Regions from separate parts of the Streptomyces sp. NPDC046859 genome, predicted to be linked through region 2. Evidence: riboswitches for the same ligand, from Rfam matches in the RefSeq annotation. Region 2 holds a riboswitch; each other region holds the start of a gene.
What was found. Region 2 has a riboswitch for cyclic di-AMP ahead of ABZ899_RS33970 (LysM peptidoglycan-binding domain-containing M23 family metallopeptidase). Riboswitches for the same ligand answer to the same signal wherever they lie in the genome.
Positions count from the first base shown of each region.

Region 1 (3,113 bases), on a different contig from region 2:
ACCGCGACGAGCAGCTGCGCATCGGGGTGACCGACAGCCATCCGCGGTTCCCCAAACGGCTGCCGGCCGCCGTCCAGCAGGACAACGGCCGGGGCATGGTGATCATCCGCTGGCTGACCGCCGAGTGCGGCGGCCGAATGCAGGTGTGGCCGACCCGCGAGGGCGGCAAGACGGTCTCCATCGAGCTGCCGTGGACCGTACCGGCCTCGCCGGTCGCGGTCGCGACGCCGCAGGAGCCGTAGGAGCGCCGCGTGGCGCCGCAGGAGGCGCCGCGCGGCGCGTTCCGCCCCCGCCGGCCCCGGGAGGCCCCGGAGGCGCCGGAGGGCCCGGCCCGTGCCGGACGCCCTCCGCGCTCCGGGAGGGCGCCGGCGGGGGTGGGGGCGCCGTGGGCGCCCCGCGGGGTCACTTCACCCGGCCGTACCAGACGCTCCTCGTCCAGATCTTCTGCAGCCTGACCACGTCACCGCTCTTGGGGGAGTGCCAGATCTTGCCCTTACCGGCGTAGATGCCCACGTGGTAGACGTACGACCCCGAGTGGAAGAACACCAGGTCACCGGCCTTGCGATGCGAGGCGGAGATGTGGCGGGTCTTGTTGTACTGCTGGGCCGCCGTGCGGGGCAGCTTCTTGCCGGCCTTCTTGAACGAGTACAGCGTGAGCCCGGAGCAGTCGAACCGGTTCGGGCCGGTGGCGCCCCACTTGTACGGCGACCCCTTCTTCGAGGCGGCGATCCGAAGTGCCTTCGTCGCCGGTGTGGCGGCCTCCGCCTCCGAGGTGAGACCGGGCGCCACGATCGAGCCGCCCACCGCGGCGAGAGTGAGGGCCGAGGCCGTACCGGCCCTGGCCATGAGCGACGGGACACGATTGAGCGCAGTCATGCGCAACCCTTCGTCAGCCGCCTGTGAAGGATGACCTGTCGGATTCGGGCTGGCGAAGTTGCCCGGCCGCGTCGCGGCTTCACCCCAAGGGTTGCTCGATTCGAACGAACGTCCGTACCGGCGACCCGTCTTGCTCGGGTCCTCCACTCCTGCCGATCCACTCCTGTCGACCGGTCATCCGGGCGGCGGCAGGACTCGGCGTCCGCCCCGATCGCCCCGCCGCTGCGGCGGGGGCTTGTCGTCAGTCAGGGATCTTGGCGCACGGAAGAACGAAAATCCCAACGGAACCGGGGATTTGTGGTGTTACTCACCACTCACCCGTTCGGGTGGACGCTACTGCGTTCGAGGAAGTGGCCAGGTGCCCGACGAGCCCCGGACCAGCGGCGGAAGGCTCAAATCCGGCTGTGTGTCCCGCCCGTGACGCAAGCCGTACGAGCGCACGGAAGGAGTACGGAATACGCCGACGGGGGGTACGCCATTCGGTCCGTTTCGGCGTGGCGGCAGACGCGCGGCGGCGGGCCGCGGGTCCGGATCGCGGCTGTGGCGCCGTCAACTGTCGGAGCGCGGCGGCAGCGTGACGCGAGCCGTGCGGCGCTCCCCGTCCAGGACGCGCAGCGCACGCTCCAGCGTGCGGGCGTGCCGCTCCGTCTCGCCCCGACGGCGCGTCGGCGCCGGCGCGTCCCGGAGCGCGACCGCCTTGCCGACGAGCGCCCGGGCGGCGCGCAGGCCCCGGTAGATGTCGCCGTCCTTCGCCGGGTCGATACGGCCCAGCAGGTCCACGACCTCCAGGTGACGGTCGATCGGCTCCGCCTCCGCGCGCGTCGGCGCGGGAGGGGGCGGCAACTCGGGGTGGGCATCCTCCGGTCACCGCCCCTCGTCCGGGCGGTCGCGGCCGCGCGGTCCACCGGCCGGTACCACAGCGCCTCCTGGGCGTCGAAACACGGCCTCGCGCTCGGGATCGGCGGCCACCTGGGGGCGCGGCCGCGCAGGTCCGCGAGGTCGCGTCCGCTCCCCGCACACCAACGCTTCGGCCGCACGGCGGAGCACCGGGGGCCGAAGCCCACCTGAGGCCCCGGGTGGCCCCCCGGCGTGAAGGTCGGGCTGGGTCGCCCCCTGCCGCCTGTCGCGTCTCGGACGCGTCGAGGCCGTGCACCCCCGTCCGCTGCAGCGGGGGCGCACGGCCGGTTCGGTGGTTCCGCCGGCGCGGGCGGGGTCAGCCGGCGGGGGCGGGCCGGCGGGCCGGGGCAGGGCTCCTCGTGGTCGCGTTCGCCTTGAGGCGGGCGCCCAGCAGGACCGCGCCGAGGCCCAGTGCGGCCCACCAGGTCAGGGTGAGGGCGGGGCCGGCCGACGCGGCACCGTCGAAGAAGGACACCGAACGCAGCAGGGTCGTGCCCGCGCCCGGCGGCAGCCACTGGCCGATCGTCCCGACCGGCTCCGGCAGCATCCGCGGTGCCGACGACGCCCCGGAGAACGGGTTGCCGATGAGCATGACGGTGGCGGCCATCAGACCTGTGCCGGCCGGTCCGAGGAGGGCGCCGAGCCCGGCGACGGCGGCGCTGACGGCAAGGGTCATCAGGGTGAGCACCCCGCTCTCCGCCCACCAGTCACCCGTGAGGACACCCAGCCAGCTGTGCGCCAGCGTGGCCGCGAGCAGGCCGGTCAGGGCGGCCGTGCCCACGAGGGCGCCCGCGGCGCCCAGGCCGCGCAGCCCCAGCAGGGTGACCGCGGCACCCGCCGCGATGCCCGCGAGGGCGAGCGGCAGCACGCTGGAGCCCAGCGCCGCCCCGCGCGGGTCCTGATCGGGCGCCGGTACCACGTCGACGGTCTCCACCCGCGTCCCCTCGGCGGCCGCCTGCCCGGCCACCGCCTGCTGCAGCAGCTGGGCCACGGCCGGGCTCGCGGCGGACGCGGTCAGCAGTCGGGGGCCCTGGGGTGTCACGACGACCGCGCCGTACACGTCCCGGTCCTCGATGGCGTCGCGGGCGGCCGGCTCGTCGGCGTAGCGGTGCACCTCGAACGCGCCGTCGCGGGCGGACAGCTGCCGCTCCACCTGCGTCACGGCCGATGCGGGCCCTGCCACCCCGAGCGGGAGGTCGCGCGGCGCGGTGCGGGCGGCCGGCCAGGCGAACGCCCACAGGGCGAGGGCGGCCAGCACGGGGACGAGCACGACCACCGCGACCAGGCGCCGGGATGCGGCCTTCCTGGGCGGTGTGGCGGACGGCGAGGACATGGGATCT
Region 1 covers NZ_JBEYXR010000009.1:166,428-169,540, reverse strand. Annotated here, with positions in the region: gene ABZ899_RS16405 (ATP-binding protein) at 1-242, shown strand, start outside; gene ABZ899_RS16400 (C40 family peptidase) at 403-876, opposite strand; cyclic di-AMP (ydaO/yuaA leader) riboswitch at 880-1,087, opposite strand; gene ABZ899_RS16395 (hypothetical protein) at 1,426-1,719, opposite strand; gene ABZ899_RS16390 (ABC transporter permease) at 2,090-3,106, opposite strand.
Region 1: another riboswitch for cyclic di-AMP. It lies ahead of ABZ899_RS16400 (C40 family peptidase); the one in region 2 lies ahead of ABZ899_RS33970 (LysM peptidoglycan-binding domain-containing M23 family metallopeptidase).

Region 2 (3,113 bases):
CGTCGCCCCACGTCTCGTCGATCGTGTCGAAGGCGGCCTTCAGGTACTCCGCCCGTGCGTCGAAGAGGGGGCTCAGCAGCTCCATGACCTCGGGCGAGTAGGCCGAGGGGGCGCTGCTGCCGCGCCGCACCTTGTAGCGGCGGTGCTTCTCGTTGGACTTCAGATAGTCGGCGACGATCGCCTCCCGCTCGACGCCGACGGCGAGCAGCGTGACCGCGATGGACAGGCCGGCGCGGTCCTTGCCGGCCGCGCAGTGCATCAGCGCCGGGACGCTGTCCTCCACCAGGGAGCGCAGCACCTGGGAGTGCTCGCCGGTGCGCTCCGTGACGATGGAGCGGTAGGAGGCGATCATCCGGGCCGCGCCCTTGCCGTCCGCCAGGATCTCCCGCAGCTGGTCGAGGTCGCCGTCGCGGACCATCTTCCAGAACTCCGCGCCGTCCGCGGGGTCGGACAGCGGCAGGTTCACATTGCGGACACCCGGCAGCTCGACGTCGGGGCCCTCCAGCTTCTGGTCCGCCGCGTTGCGGAAGTCGAAGATCGTGTGCAGCCCCAGCGACTCGAGGAAGGCGGCGTCCTCGGGGGTGGCGTGGGCGAGGTGGCCGCTGCGGAACAGCACGCCGTGCCGCACCCGTCGTCCGTCCACGGTGGGCAGACCGCCCACGTCGCGGAAGTTGCGCACACCGGCCAGTTCGGGCTCGGTCGACGGGATCTGCTGCGTCACGGGGGCTCCTCCCGGTGGGCCCCGCCGGCGCGGCTCGGCGGTGAGGCCGGCGAGGTGCGCCTCTGACGATACGACATGACTGTGTGCGCCATTCAGTTGTCCACAGGCGACAGCTCAGGATCAATGGCCCGAAACGGGCAAAGTCGCCGTATGTCATCATCAATGGCGGGCGTTTCATCCCGATTCGACTGCAGTGCGGCGTGACTCCCTCTGGGATTCCGGCCGGATTCGCGCCGAAGGTTCGATGTGCCGGATATCCGTTGACGTCGCATCTAGGCTTTCTGTCCGAATTGATGCCTTCATTCCAACTCGCTCCGGAATAAGGAAACCTGGAGCGACGTCACGTGAGGAGCGTCATACTGGTGACGGTGCGTCGCCCGTCATGTTCACGTAATCGGCCTGCCGCGCATGGGAATTCGAGGGTGGCGACCTCTTCGAAATACACGGAGTGTGACCGGTGGATCCCGTAAGGGATCAAGACGAACGCATTCGGTCGGAACCCCTCACTTGTTCCCATGCGTCTTTCTCGCTTACGTTCGCCACCAATCCGGACGGACGCCGAATCCTGCCGCCGACCGGAATCCGCGCACACTCACCCGTCCACGGCAGGAGCGGGGGACCCACAGGTACATCGCCTGTTCCGGTCCCGGAACAGGCTTGGGGTCAAGTCGCGTCCCGACGCGACCGGGCATCTCCAGCCCGCACCCGACAGCTCACCTCGCAGGCGCCGGAGAGGAATTCGCCATGCCCGCCAAGGGTAAGCATCGCCGTCCCAAGTCCCTGCGCTTCACCCGGACGATCGCCGTCGCCGGAACCGGTGGCGCCGCTCTCGCGCTGCCGCTGATCGGGGCCACCGGCGCCCACGCCGCGACCGGCCAGTCCGTCCCGGAGAAGGCGGTCCAGTCCGTCCAGGTCGCCGCCGAGAAGGCCCCGGCGCAGAAGACCTCCGCCCAGAAGACGCGCACCTACGAGGTGCAGCGCGGCGACTACCTGGCGAAGATCGCCGACGAGCAGGACGTCCGCGGCGGCTGGAAGAAGCTCTACGCCGACAACCGCGAGGCCGTCGGCGCCGACCCGTCGCTCATCCACCCGGGTCTGAAGCTCTCGATCGGCGACAAGGCCGCGACCGCCGCACCCAAGGCGTCGGCCCCGTCCACCTCCCGGTCCGAGCCGTCCGCGAAGCCCGCCGCGCCGAAGAAGGCCACCGCGCCGAAGAAGGCCGCCACGGCCGCGCAGAGCGCCGACGAGGCGAGCACCGTCAACGGCTTCACCGCCCCGGTGTCCACCGCCGCCGTCGGCACCTCCTACAAGGTCGCCGGCAGCATGTGGTCCAGCGGCTACCACACCGGCGTGGACTTCTCCGCCGCCACCGGCACGCCCCTGAAGGCGGTCGGCGCCGGCACCGTCGTCTCCGCCGGCTGGGGCGGCGCGTACGGCAACCAGGTCGTCATCCGGCTCGCCGACGGCTACTACGCCCAGTACGCCCACCTGTCCTCGCTGTCCGTCTCCAGCGGCCAGACGGTGACCGCGGGCCAGCAGATCGGCCTCTCCGGCGCGACCGGCAACGTGACCGGCCCGCACCTGCACTTCGAGATCCGCACCACGCCCGACTACGGCTCGGACGTGGACCCGGTGGCCTACCTCCGCTCCAAGGGCGTCGCCATCGGCTGACCGCCCCACCGCACGGCGCGCACCACCTGCCTGACACGCACGCGCACCACCTGCCTGACACGCAGCCGAAGGCCGGACCCCGATCCCCGGGGCCCGGCCTTCGGTCGTCCCGGGTGTGCACGGGTCGCGTTCCGGCGCTCAACGTCCCGCCCAGAGGCCGTATTCCGGCTTTGGTGAAGGCTTTGGCAGTGGCTTATCTCACCGTTCGTCAACCTCTTCCTACGGTCGCGTAGGTCACATCGGAAGGTGAATCATGTCCCGACGTGGCAGACGATTCGAAGAGTGACAGCAGAGCAGTGATCGGGTCGTACGTCGCGGTGGGGGACAGCTTCACCGAGGGCGTCGGCGACCCCGGCCCCGACGGGGCGTTCGTCGGCTGGGCCGACCGGTTCGCGGTCCTTCTGGCCGACCGGCGTCCCGAGGGCGACTTCCGGTACACGAACCTCGCCGTGCGCGGCAGACTGCTCGACCAGATCGTGGCGGAACAGGTCCCCAAGGCCGTCGAGTTCGCCCCCGACCTCGTGTCGTTCTGCGCGGGCGGCAACGACATCCTGCGGCCCGGCACCGACCCCGACGAAGTGGCCGAACGGTTCGAACGGGCCGTCGCCCGGCTCGCCTCGGCCGCGGGCACGGTGATGGTGACGACGGGCTTCGACACCCGTGGCGTGCCCGTGCTGAAGCACCTGCGCGGCAAGATCGCCACCTACAACGGGCACGTACG
Region 2 covers NZ_JBEYXR010000038.1:31,575-34,687, forward strand. Annotated here, with positions in the region: gene ABZ899_RS33965 (tyrosine-protein phosphatase) at 1-721, opposite strand, end outside; cyclic di-AMP (ydaO/yuaA leader) riboswitch at 1,305-1,461, shown strand; gene ABZ899_RS33970 (LysM peptidoglycan-binding domain-containing M23 family metallopeptidase) at 1,466-2,392, shown strand; gene ABZ899_RS33975 (SGNH/GDSL hydrolase family protein) at 2,689-3,113, shown strand, end outside.

Region 3 (3,113 bases), on a different contig from region 2:
CGTCGTCGCCCAGCGCGACGCACAGCGCGGCGAGCGCGGCGGCGTCGACGTCGTCCGGGATGGTGGTGTCCACGCCGTGCAGCGGGTCCTCGAAGCCGGTGCCGTAGGCCCAGCGGGTGTCGTCCTCGTGTCCCTCGGCGAGGGTCAGGTAGACGTGGTCGTCACTCATGCCCTCTCCTTCAGATGTGGGGGACGTCGTCGGGGATGTCGTAGAAGGTGGGGTGGCGGTAGACCTTGTCGGCGCTGGGCGCGAAGAACGGGTCCTTCTCGTCGCGGGTGGAGGCGGCGATGTGCTCGGAGCGCACGACCCAGATGCTGACGCCCTCGTTCCGCCGGGTGTACAGGTCGCGGGCGTGGGTCAGCGCCATCCGGTCGTCGGCGGCGTGCAGCGAGCCGACGTGGACGTGGTTCAGTCCGCGCTTGCCCCGGACGAACACCTCGTACAGCGGCCAGTCCTGCTTTCCGGTGCTCATGCCACCGCTCCCTTCTCCGCGCGGGCGGCCTGCTTGGCCGCGTGGGCAGTGGCCGCCTCCCGCACCCAGGCGCCCTCTTCGTGGGCGCTCCTGCGTCGTTCCACCCGCAGTGCGTTGCACGGGCCGTCACCCTTGATGACCCGCATCAGCTCGTCCCAGTCGGGCGTGCCGAAGTCGTGGTGGCCGCGCTCGGCGTTCCAGCGCAGCTCCGGGTCGGGCAGGGTGACGCCGAGCTTCTCGGCCTGCGGGACCGTCATGTCGACGAACCGCTGGCGCAGCTCGTCGTTGCTGTGCCGTTTGATCTTCCAGGCCATCGAGCGGGCGGAGTTGGGCGAGGAGTCGTCGGGCGGCCCGAACATCATCAGGGAGGGCCACCACCAGCGGTTCACAGCGTCCTGGACCATCTCCCGCTGGGCCTCGGTGCCGCGCATCATCGTCATCAGCAGCTCGTAGCCCTGCCGCTGGTGGAACGACTCCTCCTTGCAGATCCGCACCATCGCGCGCGCGTACGGGCCGTAGGAGCTGCGGCACAGCGGCACCTGGTTGCAGATCGCGGCGCCGTCCACGAACCAGCCGATGACGCCGACGTCGGCGAAGCTCGTCGTGGGGTAGTTGAAGATCGAGGAGTACTTCTGGCGGCCCTCGATGAGCCGGTCGGTCAGGTCGGCGCGGTCGGCGCCCAGGGTCTCGGCGGCCGAGTACAGGTACAGGCCGTGACCGGCCTCGTCCTGCACCTTCGCGAAGAGGATCGCCTTGCGGCGCAGCGAGGGCGCCTTGGTGATCCACTCACCCTCCGGCTGCATGCCGATGATCTCCGAGTGGGCGTGCTGCGCGATCTGCCGGATCAGCGTGTTGCGGTAGCCGTCCGGCATCCAGTCCCGCGGCTCGACGCGCTGGTCGCGCGCGATCGTCGCGTCGAAGTGCTCCTCAAGCGGCCCTTGTGGGGGCGCCTCGGTGGAGTGTGAGGTCGTCATCGCTCCCGCTTCCCAACCGACCATTCGTTCGGTGCCAGTGTGACGTGTTTCGCCGAGTGGAGCAAGACCCTTGAGACCAACGGCGTCACTACCCTGCGTGACCACGCGGGCGCGCCGTGACGCGAACCGACCCGATCGCAGCCACCGGCGTCGAAGGTCACAGAAACGTATCGGACATTTCGCACGTCAACCTTCACTGCAGGCACACAAGTTGGCTAAGTTATCGGCTCAGGACGCGCGTTGAACTCCGGCGGACCCCGTCGGGACGAGCGGCCTCCGCCGAATCGGCGTGCCCTGCGGGGCCGCGGAACCGGGGACCCAACCGAACCATGGGGTGAATCGACCCGAGGCCGTGACGGGCCGGGTCGTAGGGCACACCTTCCGACGCGAACGCCCGAACCCGTCAGCTAACTCGGTAGGCGGAGTACGGAAGGAGCACGTCGCCCATGGCGCCGGAACGCACCGGTATGCGCAACTCCGCGCTCGCCTCGGCAGCAGCCCTCACCTCGGTGGCCCTGCTCGGCCAGTCGGCCGGTGCCGCCCAGGCGGACGAGGGACCGAGCCGCGAGGAGGTCAGCCGGCGGGTCAGCTCGCTCTACGACCGGGCCGAGACCGACACCGGGACCTTCAACGCCACCCGCGCCTCGTCGACGGGACCGCGCAAGCGCGCGGGCGGCCCGGCGACCTCGGGGCGTGACGGTGACGGCGGCCGGGGCTCGGCCCCGCTCGACGAGGTGGCCCGGCAGTGGTTCGACGTCGCCCGGTCCAAGCTGGGCCCGACGGTTCCGGCCGTGCTGCCGAGGGACCGGATGCCGGAGCGGTCCGCCCCGGCCCGGTCCGCACGCCCGTCGGCCGGCGACGGCGCACGGGAGATATCCGGCCGCACCGCTTTGGAGCTGCCCGCCGGATCGTCCGCACCGGTCGCCGAGTTGACGGCCGGAACCGCCCGCTCGGCAGTCATGGGAGAACTCACCGCGGGTCCGGTCGCGGCGCTGCCCGCGGCGACCACGCCGGCCCTCGAATCCGGGGCGGCCCCGGCGCTGCCCGCCCCGGCCACCGCGGATCCGGAAGCGGCGCAGCGGTCCGTGCTGCGCGCGAGCAAGGAACGCAGCCTGCGCAAGCTGGCACAGGCGCGCGAACTGTTGTCCGCGCGCGCAGGCCGTACCACCCCGGCCCTGGAGGCCCCGCCGGCTGCCCCGGCATCGTTCCCGCCCGCGGCGCAGACCCGGTGGGACGCCCTGGAGGCGCAGAGCCCCGCCGATCTGACGACGGTCCCTCCGGGGACGACGGCTCTGCCCGCGCCGCCGGTGGACACCTTGTTCCCTGCCGCCCCTGGTCACCAGTCGACGCCGGCCATGGGGACGGCGAGTGCCCCGCAGGTGTTCGCCGCCCCGGACGCCGGGTTCGCCGGGGCCGGCCGGACCGGAAGCTTCCCCATGGTCGACCCGACCGGGAGTTTTCCCGCCGTGGCCCAGACCGGGAGCTACCCCGCGGTCGACCAGACCGGCGGCTTTCCCGCCGTCACCCAGACCGGGAGTTTTCCCGGCGTGGCCCAGACCGGGAGCTTCCCTGCGGTCGACCGAACCGGGAACTTCCCCGCGATCGACCAGACCGGCGGCTTCCCGGCCGTCACCCAGACCGGCGGCTTCCCGGCGGCGACCCAGAC
Region 3 covers NZ_JBEYXR010000009.1:34,478-37,590, forward strand. Annotated here, with positions in the region: gene paaC (1,2-phenylacetyl-CoA epoxidase subunit PaaC) at 1-169, opposite strand, end outside; gene paaB (1,2-phenylacetyl-CoA epoxidase subunit PaaB) at 180-473, opposite strand; gene paaA (1,2-phenylacetyl-CoA epoxidase subunit PaaA) at 470-1,447, opposite strand; cyclic di-AMP (ydaO/yuaA leader) riboswitch at 1,715-1,885, shown strand; gene ABZ899_RS15800 (C40 family peptidase) at 1,894-3,113, shown strand, end outside.
Region 3: another riboswitch for cyclic di-AMP. It lies ahead of ABZ899_RS15800 (C40 family peptidase); the one in region 2 lies ahead of ABZ899_RS33970 (LysM peptidoglycan-binding domain-containing M23 family metallopeptidase).

Region 4 (3,113 bases), on a different contig from region 2:
AACCGGATCCTGGTCGCGGTGGAGAACCGGTCCCGGTCCCTCACGGCCATGTCCCGCCTCCCGTCTCAACGCGCGTACGTCCCCGCACACGGTACGGGACCGAGTACGGGGACGTACGTACGACGCTTCCTACGGGTGCGTGCCTCAGCCCTTGAAGCGCGGGAACGCGCTGCGGCCTGCGTACACCGCGGCGTCGTCGAGGATCTCCTCGATGCGCAGCAGCTGGTTGTACTTGGCGACGCGCTCGGAGCGGGCCGGGGCGCCGGTCTTGATCTGGCCGCAGTTGGTGGCGACGGCCAGGTCGGCGATGGTGACGTCCTCGGTCTCGCCGGAGCGGTGGGACATCATGCACTTGAAGCCGTTGCGCTGGGCCAGCTCGACGGCGTCCAGGGTCTCGGTGAGCGAGCCGATCTGGTTCACCTTCACGAGCAGCGCGTTGGCGGCGCCCTCCTCGATGCCGCGGGCGAGGCGCTCGGGGTTGGTGACGAACAGGTCGTCGCCGACGAGCTGGACCTTGTCACCGAGCTTGTCGGTGATGGTCTTCCAGCCCTCCCAGTCGTCCTCGAACAGCGGGTCCTCGATGGAGACGAGCGGGTACGCGTCGACGAGTTCCGCGTAGTACTCGGTCATCTCGGCCGCCGAGCGCTCCTTGCCCTCGAAGGTGTAGACGCCGTCCTTGTAGAACTCGGAGGCGGCCACGTCGAGGGCGAGGGCGATCTGCTCGCCGGGGGCGTAGCCGGCCTCGTTGATCGCCTCGAGGATGAGGTCGAGGGCCTCGCGGTTGGAGCCCAGGTTCGGGGCGAAGCCGCCCTCGTCGCCGAGGCCGGTGGCCAGGCCCTTGCTCTTCAGGACCTTCTTCAGCGTGTGGTAGACCTCGGCGCCCCAGCGCAGCGCCTCGGAGAAGGACTCCGCGCCGATCGGGGCGATCATGAACTCCTGGATGTCCACGTTGGAGTCGGCGTGCGAGCCGCCGTTCAGGATGTTCATCATCGGCACCGGCAGCAGGTGCGCGTTCGGGCCGCCCAGGTAGCGGAACAGCGGCAGGTCGCTGGCCTCGGAGGCGGCGTGGGCCACGGCGAGCGAGACGCCGAGGATGGCGTTGGCGCCGAGGGAGCTCTTGTTGTCGGTGGCGTCCAGGTCGAACATGGCCTGGTCGATCAGGCGCTGCTCGGTGGCGTCGTAGCCGACGAGCTCCGGGCCGATCTGCTCGATGACGGCGAGGACGGCCTTCTCGACACCCTTGCCGAGGTAGCGGTTGGGGTCACCGTCGCGCAGCTCGACGGCCTCGAAGGCGCCGGTGGAGGCGCCGGACGGGACGGCGGCACGACCCGTGCTGCCGTCGTCGAGGCCGACCTCGACCTCGACCGTGGGATTGCCTCGGGAGTCCAGGATTTCCCGGGCTACGACGACGTCGATGGACGGCACGAGCATCTCCTTCGTGATGTGAAGCCTGTACGCAGCCCGCGATGGGTGCTGCGAGACGAGCCTAACCGGCTCGGGGGCTTCGGCCAGCGGTCGACCGCTCTATGGACGGAACCGAGAGCGAATTGTTTCCGAACGGAACAAAGACCGGGCCCCTGCACGCACAGAACCCCGCCCCGGTGCGTACGGGGGAACGCGCACCGGGGCGGGGAGCCTGTGGGGGGTCCTACTTGAGGTGGAGCTGCTGACCCGGGTAGATCAGGTCGGCGTCCTGGACGATGTCCTTGTTCAGCTTGAAGAGCTTCTCCCAGCCGCCCTTGACGTCCTGGTCGGCGGCGATCGTGCTGAGGGTGTCGCCCTTGACGACCTTGTACTCGCCGTCGCCCTTCTTGACCTTCTTGCCGGTCGGGGTGGTGACGGTCTTGGTGCTCTTCTCGGCGGCCGGACGCTCGGCGGAGCGGGAGGCCGGCTTCTCCTCGGTGGAGCGGGTGCTCTGCTCGCCGCCGGTGGCGGAGGAGCCGTTGTAGGCCGCGCCCGACAGGCCGGTGCCGCAGTTCGGCCAGGCGCCCTTGCCCTGGCTGGCGAGGACCTTCTCGGCTATCGCGATCTGCTGGGCCTTGGTGGCCTGGTCGGCGGTGGAGGCGTACTGGGTGCCGCCATAGGCCGCCCAGGTCGAGGCGGAGAACTGCAGACCGCCGTAGTAGCCGTTGCCGGTGTTGATCGACCAGTTGCCGCCGGACTCGCACTGGGCGACGGCGTCCCACTCGGAGGCGGTGGCGGCCGAGGCGCTGCCGGCGGCCATCAGCGGGCCGGCGACGGCGGCGGCGCCGGTGACGCCGACGACGGCGATGGCGCGGGCCGCCTTGGACGGACGACGGTGCTTGCTCTTGCTGGAGAACAGCATGGAGAGATCCCCTCACCGACGCCTACGAGGTGAGCTGTCGGGTTCGGGCCGGTTGAGTTGCCCGGTCGCGCACCACTGGTGCGTGCTGCGCGACTTCACCCCAAGCCGGTTCCGGCCGTCCGGCCCCGAAGGGCCTCGACTTCCGGACCCGGCGCTTACCTTGGGTCCCCCGCTCCTGCCTACGGCGCTTGACGCGACGACTGTTCCCGTACGGCCGCCGGCAGGATTCGGCGTGACGGCTGACGGGGCTCGCTGTGGTGGCGAGCGATCACGACCGTAGACACGCCGCTCGGGGATTTTCAAAGACGATCACGGCTTCTGAGATCTATCTCTCAGTCCATTCAAAACGGACATTACCCACGAAAGCCGGGCGTGAACTGCCGCTTCATTTGGCCCTGTTCGGCCGCTATTCGGTGGGGACGTCCAGCGTCTGACCGGCGGAGATGCTGTTCGCGTCGGCACCGATGGCCGCCTTGTTCGCCTCGTACAGCGCGCGCCATCCGCCGTGGACGTCAAGGGAGTCGGCGATGGAGGCGAGCGTGTCGCCCGCACGGACCCGGTAGGAGGCGTGGCGGCCGGAGGAGCCGGCGGCGGCGTCCGCGGCCGCGGACTCCTTGGCGCTGGCGCCGCGGTGACGGCCGGAACCGGTCGGCACGTCCTCGATCGAGGCGGTGTCGACGAGACTCCAGGACCCCGCGCTCTGCCCGGAGTTGTCCCGGTTGCCGCTCTCGAACGTCTCCACGGGGGAGCTGTCCGGCGACTCCGAGACCGTCGCTCCGCCGGACGC
Region 4 covers NZ_JBEYXR010000003.1:89,872-92,984, forward strand. Annotated here, with positions in the region: gene ABZ899_RS04870 (septum formation initiator family protein) at 1-50, opposite strand, end outside; gene eno (phosphopyruvate hydratase) at 145-1,425, opposite strand; gene ABZ899_RS04880 (transglycosylase family protein) at 1,649-2,326, opposite strand; cyclic di-AMP (ydaO/yuaA leader) riboswitch at 2,331-2,523, opposite strand; gene ABZ899_RS04885 (transglycosylase family protein) at 2,733-3,113, opposite strand, start outside.
Region 4: another riboswitch for cyclic di-AMP. It lies ahead of ABZ899_RS04880 (transglycosylase family protein); the one in region 2 lies ahead of ABZ899_RS33970 (LysM peptidoglycan-binding domain-containing M23 family metallopeptidase).